2 regions of the Streptomyces flaveolus genome follow, and region 2 is predicted to be linked to the other one. Evidence: riboswitches for the same ligand, from Rfam matches in the RefSeq annotation. Region 2 holds a riboswitch; the other holds the start of a gene.
The links. Region 2 has a riboswitch for S-adenosylmethionine ahead of ACIRG6_RS01085 (aminotransferase class V-fold PLP-dependent enzyme). Riboswitches for the same ligand answer to the same signal wherever they lie in the genome.
Positions count from the first base shown of each region.

Region 1: linked by a shared signal. The riboswitch ahead of thrC (threonine synthase) and the one ahead of ACIRG6_RS01085 (aminotransferase class V-fold PLP-dependent enzyme) in region 2 are both predicted to bind S-adenosylmethionine.

Region 1 is NZ_JBIWKU010000006.1:399,865-404,125, forward strand. Features, by position in the region: gene ACIRG6_RS20860 (MoaD/ThiS family protein) at 1-214, opposite strand, end outside; gene thrC (threonine synthase) at 211-1,512, opposite strand; SAM riboswitch class I at 1,531-1,686, opposite strand; gene ACIRG6_RS20870 (glucosyl-3-phosphoglycerate synthase) at 1,829-2,773, shown strand; gene ACIRG6_RS20875 (alpha,alpha-trehalose-phosphate synthase (UDP-forming)) at 2,852-4,240, shown strand; partial or broken gene ACIRG6_RS20880 (hypothetical protein) at 4,252-4,261, opposite strand, start outside.
Region 2 is NZ_JBIWKU010000001.1:238,879-243,139, reverse strand. Features, by position in the region: gene qcrB (cytochrome bc1 complex cytochrome b subunit) at 1-139, shown strand, start outside; gene trpD (anthranilate phosphoribosyltransferase) at 271-1,335, shown strand; SAM riboswitch class IV at 1,421-1,537, shown strand; gene ACIRG6_RS01085 (aminotransferase class V-fold PLP-dependent enzyme) at 1,703-3,079, shown strand; partial or broken gene ACIRG6_RS01080 (glycerate kinase) at 3,025-3,231, opposite strand; gene ACIRG6_RS01075 (Lrp/AsnC family transcriptional regulator) at 3,257-3,538, opposite strand; gene ACIRG6_RS01070 (rhomboid family intramembrane serine protease) at 3,535-4,261, opposite strand, start outside.

The DNA.
Region 1 (4,261 bases), on a different contig from region 2:
GGCCCTGCTCGAAGCGGACGTCGTCGTCGTTGACGTAGACGTTGACGAAGCGGCGCAGCTTGCCCTGGTCGTCCAGGACGCGGGCGGCGATGCCGGTGTGGTTCTTCTCCAGGTCCGTGATGACCTCGGAGAGGGTCGCGCCCTCGGCGGCGACCTCGGCCTTCCCGCCGGTGTAGGTGCGCAGGATGGTGGGGATGCGAACGGTCACGCTCATGCGAGGCCAGCCTCTCGGAAGGAGTCCAGGTTGGGGCGGATCGTCGCGGTCAGGCCGGTGCCGGCCACCGCGTCGAGGGTCTTGAGGCCGTCGCCCGTGTTGAGGACGACCGTCGTGAGGGACGGGTCCAGGACGCCGTTCTCGATCAGCTTCTTCGTGACGCCGACCGTCACACCGCCGGCGGTCTCGGCGAAGATGCCCTCCGTGCGGGCGAGCAGCTTGATCGCGTCGACGACCTGCTCGTCGTTCACGTCCTCCACCGCGCCGCCGGTGCGGCGGGCGATGTCGAGGACGTAGGGGCCGTCGGCCGGGTTGCCGATCGCGAGGGACTTGGCGATGGTGTTCGGCTTCTGGGGGCGGACGACGTCGTGCCCGGCCTTGTAGGCGGTGGACACCGGCGAGCAGCCCTCGGCCTGCGCGCCGAAGATCTTGTAGGGCTTGTCCTCGACCAGCCCGAGCTTGATCAGCTCCTGCAGACCCTTGTCGATCTTCGTGAGCTGGGAGCCGGACGCGATCGGGACGACGAGCTGGTCGGGCAGCTGCCAGCCGAGCTGTTCGCAGATCTCGTACGCGAGGGTCTTGGAGCCCTCGGCGTAGTACGGCCGCAGGTTGACGTTGACGAAGCCCCAGCCCTCGCCGGCCGGGTCGCCGATCAGCTCGGAGCAGAAGCGGTTCACGTCGTCGTAATTGCCCTCGATGCCGACGAGTTCACCGCCGTAGACGGCGGCCATGACGACCTTGCCCTGCTCCAGGTCGTGCGGGATGAACACGCAGGAGCGGAAGCCGGCCCGGGCGGCGGCGGCGCCGACGGCGCCGGCGAGATTGCCGGTGGAGGAGCAGGACAGGGTGGTGAAGCCGAACGCGCGGGCGGCCTCCAGCGCCTGGGCGACGACGCGGTCCTTGAAGGAGTGCGTCGGGTTGCCGGAGTCGTCCTTGACGTACAGACCGCCGGTGACGCCGAGCTCGCGGGCCAGGTTCTCGGCCTTGACCAGCTTGGTCCAGCCCGGGTTGATGTTCGGCTTGGTCGCGACGTCGGCCGGGACGGGCAGCAGGGGCGCGTAGCGCCAGATGTTCGCGGGGCCCGCTTCGATCCGCTTGCGCAGTTCCTCGGTGTCGTAGGCCGAGAAGTCGTAGGCGATCTCCAGCGGGCCGAAACACTCCTCGCAGGCGAAGACCGGGCCGAGGGGCACACGGTGACCGCATTCGCGGCAGGAGAGCGCCGCGGCGGGGCCCAGGTCCACGGGGGAGGCGGGGGAAGCGGTGGTGTCGGTGCTGCTTGCGACAGTCTGCACAGCCATGTGAGGCGAGGCCCTTTCTCCTCATCTTCCTCACGACGCATCTCGCCGTGAGACGGATTTGGCACCTTCCCTAGCCGGGAGCCTCGCGCTGCGATCGACAGTGATCTGCGAGAACCGACTGGAGGGTTGCCGGGGCTTCATCGGGCCGTATCCCTCTGCCCCTCTGGATGAGCGGTATGTGGTTGTTTTGCACTGGTTCACACGGCGACCCCGGCATGCGCCGGTCATCCGCGTTGTTCAAGACTGTAACCGAAGGCCAGGACGGTTGAGATAGTCGTCCGTACCGCGAGATGGATCACAAAGGAGCCCACCGACCGTGCTGGAAGAAGTCGAGCGCTGGCTTGGCACACGCTCCTGGTCCGTGGCAGACCGCACGCTTCCCCAGATCATGGCCGCCAAGCGCGCCACGGGCCAGTCGGTCAGCGTGGTGCTGCCCGCGCTCGACGAGGAGGCGACCGTCGGCGACATCGTCGCGGTGATCCGCCGGGAGCTGATGCGGCGGGTGCCGCTCGTCGACGAGCTCGTGGTCGTCGACTCCGGGTCGACCGACCGCACGGCGGCGGTGGCCGCGGCGGCGGGGGCGCGTGTCGTCCCTCGCGACGAGATACTCCCCCGCATCCCGGCCGTGCCCGGCAAGGGCGAGGTGCTCTGGCGCTCGCTGCTGGTCACCGGCGGGGACATCGTCTGCTTCGTCGACGCCGACCTGCGCGAGTTCTCCGCCGACTTCGTCTCCGGCATCGTGGGCCCGCTGCTCACCGACCCGGAGGTCCACCTCGTCAAGGCCATGTACGACCGCCCGCTCGACGCCGCCCCGGGCGAGGGCGGCCGGGTCACCGAGCTGATGGCCCGCCCGCTGCTCAACCTGCACTGGCCGCGGCTGGCGGGCTTCGTCCAGCCGCTCGGCGGCGAGTACGCGGCCCGCCGCTCGCTCCTCGAACAGCTCCCCTTCCCCGTCGGCTACGGGGTGGAGCTGGGCATGCTCGTCGACTCGCTGCACCTGGTGGGCCTGGACGCGCTCGCCCAGGTGGACGTCGGCGTCCGCCGGCACCGTCACCAGGACGGCCGGGCGCTGGGCCGCATGTCCGCAGCGATCTACCGCACCGCCCAGCTCCGGCTGGCCCGCGGCCATCTGCTCCGGCCGGCCCTCACCCAGTTCGAGCGGGGCGCCGGCGGCTTCGAGCCGCGCACCTACGCCGTCGACACCGAGGAACGGCCCCCGATGACGGAGATCGCGGAGTACGCGTCCCGCCGGGTGGCCTGAGCGTCACGTGACCGAATCGCTGCCGAGGTGACGCGCGGGCACGTTTGAGGATTTGGGGGCCGGGCTAGGTTGAGGCGTATGGCTTCAAGCTTCGGTGCTGCTCAGGTGCTGGTCGCCTCCAATCGGGGGCCCGTCTCGTACGAGGTGCGGGAGGACGGTTCGCTGCATGCCAAACGGGGCGGTGGCGGACTGGTCTCCGGGTTGTCGGCCATCGGGCCGGACGCGGACGCCTTGTGGGTGTGCTCCGCACTGAGCGACGGCGACCGCGAGGCGGTGCGGCGCGGAGTGGGCGAGGACGGCGTACGGATGCTGGACGTGCCGGCCGGCGTGCACGCGGACGCGTACAACGGGATCGCCAACTCGGTGCTGTGGTTCGTGCACCACATGCTGTACCAGACGCCCCTGGAGCCCGTCTTCGACGCGGAGTTCCGGCGGCAATGGGCGTCCTACGAGGCGTTCAACCGGGCGTTCGCCGAGGCGCTGGCCGAGGAGGCCGCCGAGGGGGCGGTCGCGATCGTGCAGGACTACCACCTGACACTGGTGCCGGGCATGCTGCGCGAGCTGCGGCCCGACCTGCGGATCGGTCACTTCTCGCACACGCCGTGGGCGCCGGTCGACTACTTCCGGATGCTGCCGGACGACATCGCCGAGCAGGTGCTGCGCGGGATGCTGGGCGCCGACCGGCTCGGGTTCCTCACCCGGCGGTGGGCCGACGCGTTCACCGCCTGCTGCGACGCGCTGGTGGGCGGGCTCGGCGGCACGGAGATCGGCGTCCACGGGCTGGGGGCCGACGCGGACTTCCTGCGGAAGCGGTCGCACGAGGCCGACGTCGACGAACGGATGGCGGCGCTGCGCGACGAGATCGGCGAGGGGCGCCGGACGATCGTCCGGGTGGACCGGACCGAGCTGTCCAAGAACATCGTGCGGGGCATGCTCGCGTACCGGCGGCTGCTCGCCGACCGGCCCGAGTGGCGCGAGCGGGTCGTGCACGTCGCCTTCGCCTACCCGTCGCGGCAGGACCTCGCCGTGTACCGGGAGTACACGGCCGAGGTGCAGCGGGTCGCGCAGGAGATCAACGCGGAGTTCGGGACGGCCGGGTGGACGCCGGTCGTGCTGCACGTGAAGGACGACTTCGCGCGGTCGCTGGCGGCGTACCGGCTGGCGGACGTGGCGCTGGTCAACCCCATCCGGGACGGGATGAACCTGGTGGCGAAGGAGGTGCCGGTCGTCTCCGACGAGGGGTGCGTGCTGGTGCTGTCGCGGGAGGCGGGGGCGTACGAGGAGCTGGGTGACGACGCGCTGGTGGTGAACCCGTACGACATCTGCGGAACGGCGGACGCGCTGCACGAGGCGTTGTCCGTGCCGGCGGGCGAGCGGGCCGAGCGGTCGAAGCGGCTGTCCGCGGCCGCCACCGCGTTGCCGCCGGCCCGGTGGTTCCTGGATCAGCTGGCGGCGCTGCGGGGCTGACGCAGGAGAGGTCACTGCCCC
Region 2 (4,261 bases):
CGGCGTCGAGCGCAAGCCGAAGGGCTCGGAGAAGCTCCGCGCCAAGCTCAGCAAGGCGTACTACGGCCCGGAGTCGCAGATTCCGAAGCCGACCGTCGAGGAGTACAAGGAGATCACGAGCGGCCACGGCCACCACTGACCCTCCAGCGTCGCCACACGACGGTCGAAGGGCCCCGTCCGGTCTGCGGACGGGGCCCTTCGCCGTGCCCGGGGGCTGGATAGGGTGGGACCACACTCCCTTTCCACGATGCACACGATCAGGAGCGGCTCATGAGCGCTGTGACCCCCGCTGGAGGCGACATCGCGGCGGGCCGCTCCTGGCCCGCCCTGCTGAACGGACTGCTGGACGGCCGTGACCTGTCCGTCGACGACACCGCCTGGGCGATGGACCTGATCATGCGCGGTGAGGCGACCGACGTGCAGATCGCCGGGTTCGCGACGGCGCTGCGGGCCAAGGGCGAGACCGTCGACGAGATCTCCGGCTGTGTGCGGTCGATGTACGAGCACGCGCACGTCATCGAGGTGCCCGGTGAGACCGTCGACATCGTCGGCACCGGCGGCGACGGCGCCAAGACCGTCAACATCTCCACCATGTCGGCCATCGTCATCGCCGGCACCGGCGCGAAGGTCGTCAAGCACGGCAGCCGTGCCGCCTCCTCGGCGTCCGGCGCGTCCGACGTGCTGGAGAAGCTCGGGGTCAATCTGGAGCTGACCCCGAAGCGGGTGGCCCAGGTCGCCGAGGAGGCCGGGATCACCTTCTGCTTCGCCGTGAAGTTCCACCCCGCGCTGCGCCACGTGGCGACCGCGCGCGGCCAGCTGGGCGTGCGGACCGTGTTCAACTTCCTCGGACCGCTGACCAATCCGGCGAAGGTGAAGGCCCAGGCGGTCGGTGTCGCCGACCCCCGGATGGCCCCGATCATCGCCGGGGTGTTCGCCGAACGCGGCAACTCCTCGCTGGTGTTCCGCGGCGACGACGGCCTGGACGAGCTGACCACGACCTCCACCTCCCGGGTCTGGGTCGTGCGGGACGGCACGGTGACCGAGGAGGCCTTCGACCCCCGGGACGTCGGCCTCGAACTGGTGCCGGTCGAGGCGCTGCGCGGCGCCGACGCCTCCTACAACGCCGACGTCGCCCGCCGTCTGCTGGCCGGCGAGCCGGGTCCCGTCCGGGACGCGGTGCTGCTGAACTCGGCGGCGGCCCTGGTGGCCCTGAAGCCCGGCGAGGGACCGCTGACCGAGCGGATCCGGGCCGGCATGGAGCAGGCCGCCGCGTCCATCGACTCCGGCGCGGCCAGGCGGACCCTGGAGCGCTGGGTGGCCGCCAGCAACGCGTAGGTCCCGGCCCGGGGACAGTGACGTCCGTCCCGCGATCCGGACTCGGGTTGCGGGGCGGCGATCACTTCACGTACGTTCCTTTCCAGGTCATGAGTGACAGTCATGAGGCCCCGGCCGACTGTCCGGCAACCCTCCGTCCGTGGCGGGGTGCCCCGGGTGAAGACCAGGTCGTGGACAGCAAGGTTCACGGCAAGCGCGGACCCCTCGCACACCAGGGGTCCTGGGTCGTCCGAGGGAGTCTCCCGTGAATCAGCGAATGCGATAGGGCCGCAGAGCCCCGCCTCCGCATCCCCTTTTCCTTTCCGTCCCACGCTCGAGCCGTGCGCGCTCGCGTGGCGATGTCCTCTGCCTTCACGGGAGTACCCCCATGTCCGTCTCCGCCGTCGCCGCCGACCAGTCCGTCTGTGCCCCGCTGCCCGTTCTGGGCCGGGATGTCACCGTGCCGCTCGTCACCGGCGGTGAGGTCACCTACGCCGCGCTCGACTACGCCGCCAGCGCGCCCGCGCTCCAGCGGGTCTGGGACGACGTCGCCGCCTACGCCCCGTACTACGGCAGCGTGCACCGCGGCGCCGGGTACCTCTCGCAGCTGTCGACCGACCTGTTCGAGAACGCCCGGAAGACCGTCGCCGAGTTCCTGGGCTGCCGGGAGGCCGACCAGGTGGTGTTCACCCGGTCCACCACCGACTCCCTGAACCTGCTCGCCGCCGCCCTCCCGGCCGGCTGCCGGGTCTTCGTCTTCGAGACCGAGCACCACGCCTCGCTGCTGCCCTGGCGGGACGCGGACGTGACCTACCTGGACGCCCCGCGCACCCCTGCCGAGGCCGTCGGGACCCTGGAGCGCGCCCTCGCCGCCCGCGAGCCGTACGGGCCCGCCCTGGTCTGCGTCACCGGCGCCTCCAACGTCACCGGCGAGCTGTGGCCGGTCCGTGAGCTGGCCGCCGCCGCGCACGCGCACGGTGCCCGGATCGTGCTGGACGCCGCCCAGCTCGCCCCGCACCACCCGCTCGACGTCCGTGACCTCGACGTCGACTGGGTCGCCTTCTCCGGGCACAAGCTGTACGCCCCCTTCGGCTCCGGCGTCCTCGCGGGCCGCGCCGACTGGCTGCGCGAGGCGGAGCCGTACCTCGCGGGCGGCGGTGCCAGCCGCAGCGTCAGCCGGCGCGCCGACGGCGGCGTGGACGTGCAGTGGCACGACAGCGCCGCCCGCCACGAGGCCGGGTCGCCCAACGTCATCGGCGCCTACGCCATCGCCTCGGCCTGCAAGGCGCTCACCGAGGCCGGGTTCGACACGCTGGTCGCCCGCGAGGAGTACCTGATCCGCAAGGTCCGCGAAGGGCTCGCCGCGGTGCCCGAGGTCCGGGTCCTGTCCCTCTTCGGTGACGACGCCCCCCGTGTCGGCGTCCTCTCCTTCGTCGTCGACGGCTGGAACAGTTCGCACTTCGCCGCCGCCCTCTCCGCGGAGTACGGCATCGGCGTGCGCGACGGCCTGTTCTGCGCCCACCCGCTGGTGCGTACCCTGCTCGGCAGCGACCCCGAGACGCAGGGCGAGTGCGGCGCCCCCGAGGCGGCACCGGGGGAGAAGTCCCTCAACGCCATCCGGGTCAGCTTCGGCGCGGGCACCCCGGACGAGCACGTCGAGCGGTTCGTGAACGCCGTCAAGGAGCTGGTGAGTGACGGCGCCCGCTGGAACTACCGCACCGAGGACGGGCGTTGCGTGCCGGACACCTCCGCCGCCGCTGCCTGAGTCCCCCGCCCCGGTGCCTGTGCCGGGGCCGTCGGGGCGGGCAGGACGCCGTGCCGGGCGCCCACACCCGGCACCTCCTGCGCGCCCTCCCCGAGGGCGCCGGCCACGGCGAGGACCGGACGGCCGGACAGCTCGGCCCGCCGGGCCACCTCGAGCGAAGAATTCTTCACGAAGAACTCAGTTGTCGAGCCCGATGGCGAACGCCGCCTCCAGGTCGTGCTGCGAGTACGTACGGAACGCCACGTGCGTGTCCGTGCCCTCCACGCCCGGGATCTTGCTGATCCGGCCGGGGATGACCTCCGCCAGGTCCTCGTGCTGATTGACCCGCACCATCGCGATCAGGTCGTAGGTGCCGGTGACGGAGAAGACCTCGCTGACGTTCTCCAGCGAGGCGATCTGCTCCGCGATCTCGGGGATCCGGTCCACGCTGGTCTTGATGAGGACGATCGCGCTGATCACGGCTGGTTCTCTCCCTCGGGGGCCGTCACTGGAACGTCCCCAACTCTAGTCCCACCGCCGAACCGCACCCAGGCGAAGACGAAGCCGAGCCCGAAGCCCACCAGATGCGCGAGGTAGGCCACCCCCGGCCCGTCACCGGCCCGCCCCGCCGCCATCCCCTGCAGGGACGCCCAGAACGGCAGCACCACCCAGGCCGGGAAGCGCAGCGGCAGGAAGAACAGGAAGGGCAGGAGGCTGGTCACGCGGGCGCGCGGGAACAGGAAGAGGAAGGCGCCGAGGATCGCGGAGATCGCCCCCGAGGCCCCGACCAGGGGCTCCTGGGAGTGGGCGTTGGCCGCCGCGTAGCCCAGCAGCGCCAGGTAGCCGCAGCCGAGGTAGAACAGCAGGAACTGCAGCCGCCCCATCCGCGCCTCGGTCATCGCGCCGAAGACGTAGAGGAAGAGCATGTTGCCGAGCAGATGGACCCAGCTGCCGTGGACGAACAGTGCCGTGGCGGGGGTGAGGGCGGCGCCGGGGGAGCCCTCGAACAGTTCTGCGGGGATCACCCCCCAGCGGCGGAACCAGGCGCGCTGCGCGGCCAGCAGCTCTTCCCCGGTCCCGTGGGCCGGATTGAGGCCCGACGCCGGACTGACCAGGAACAGCAGGCAGCACAGGATGATCAGCGCGTACGTCACCGGCGCCGTGCGGTTCCGCGGGGTGCGGGCCGTGCCGAGCGTCCTGACC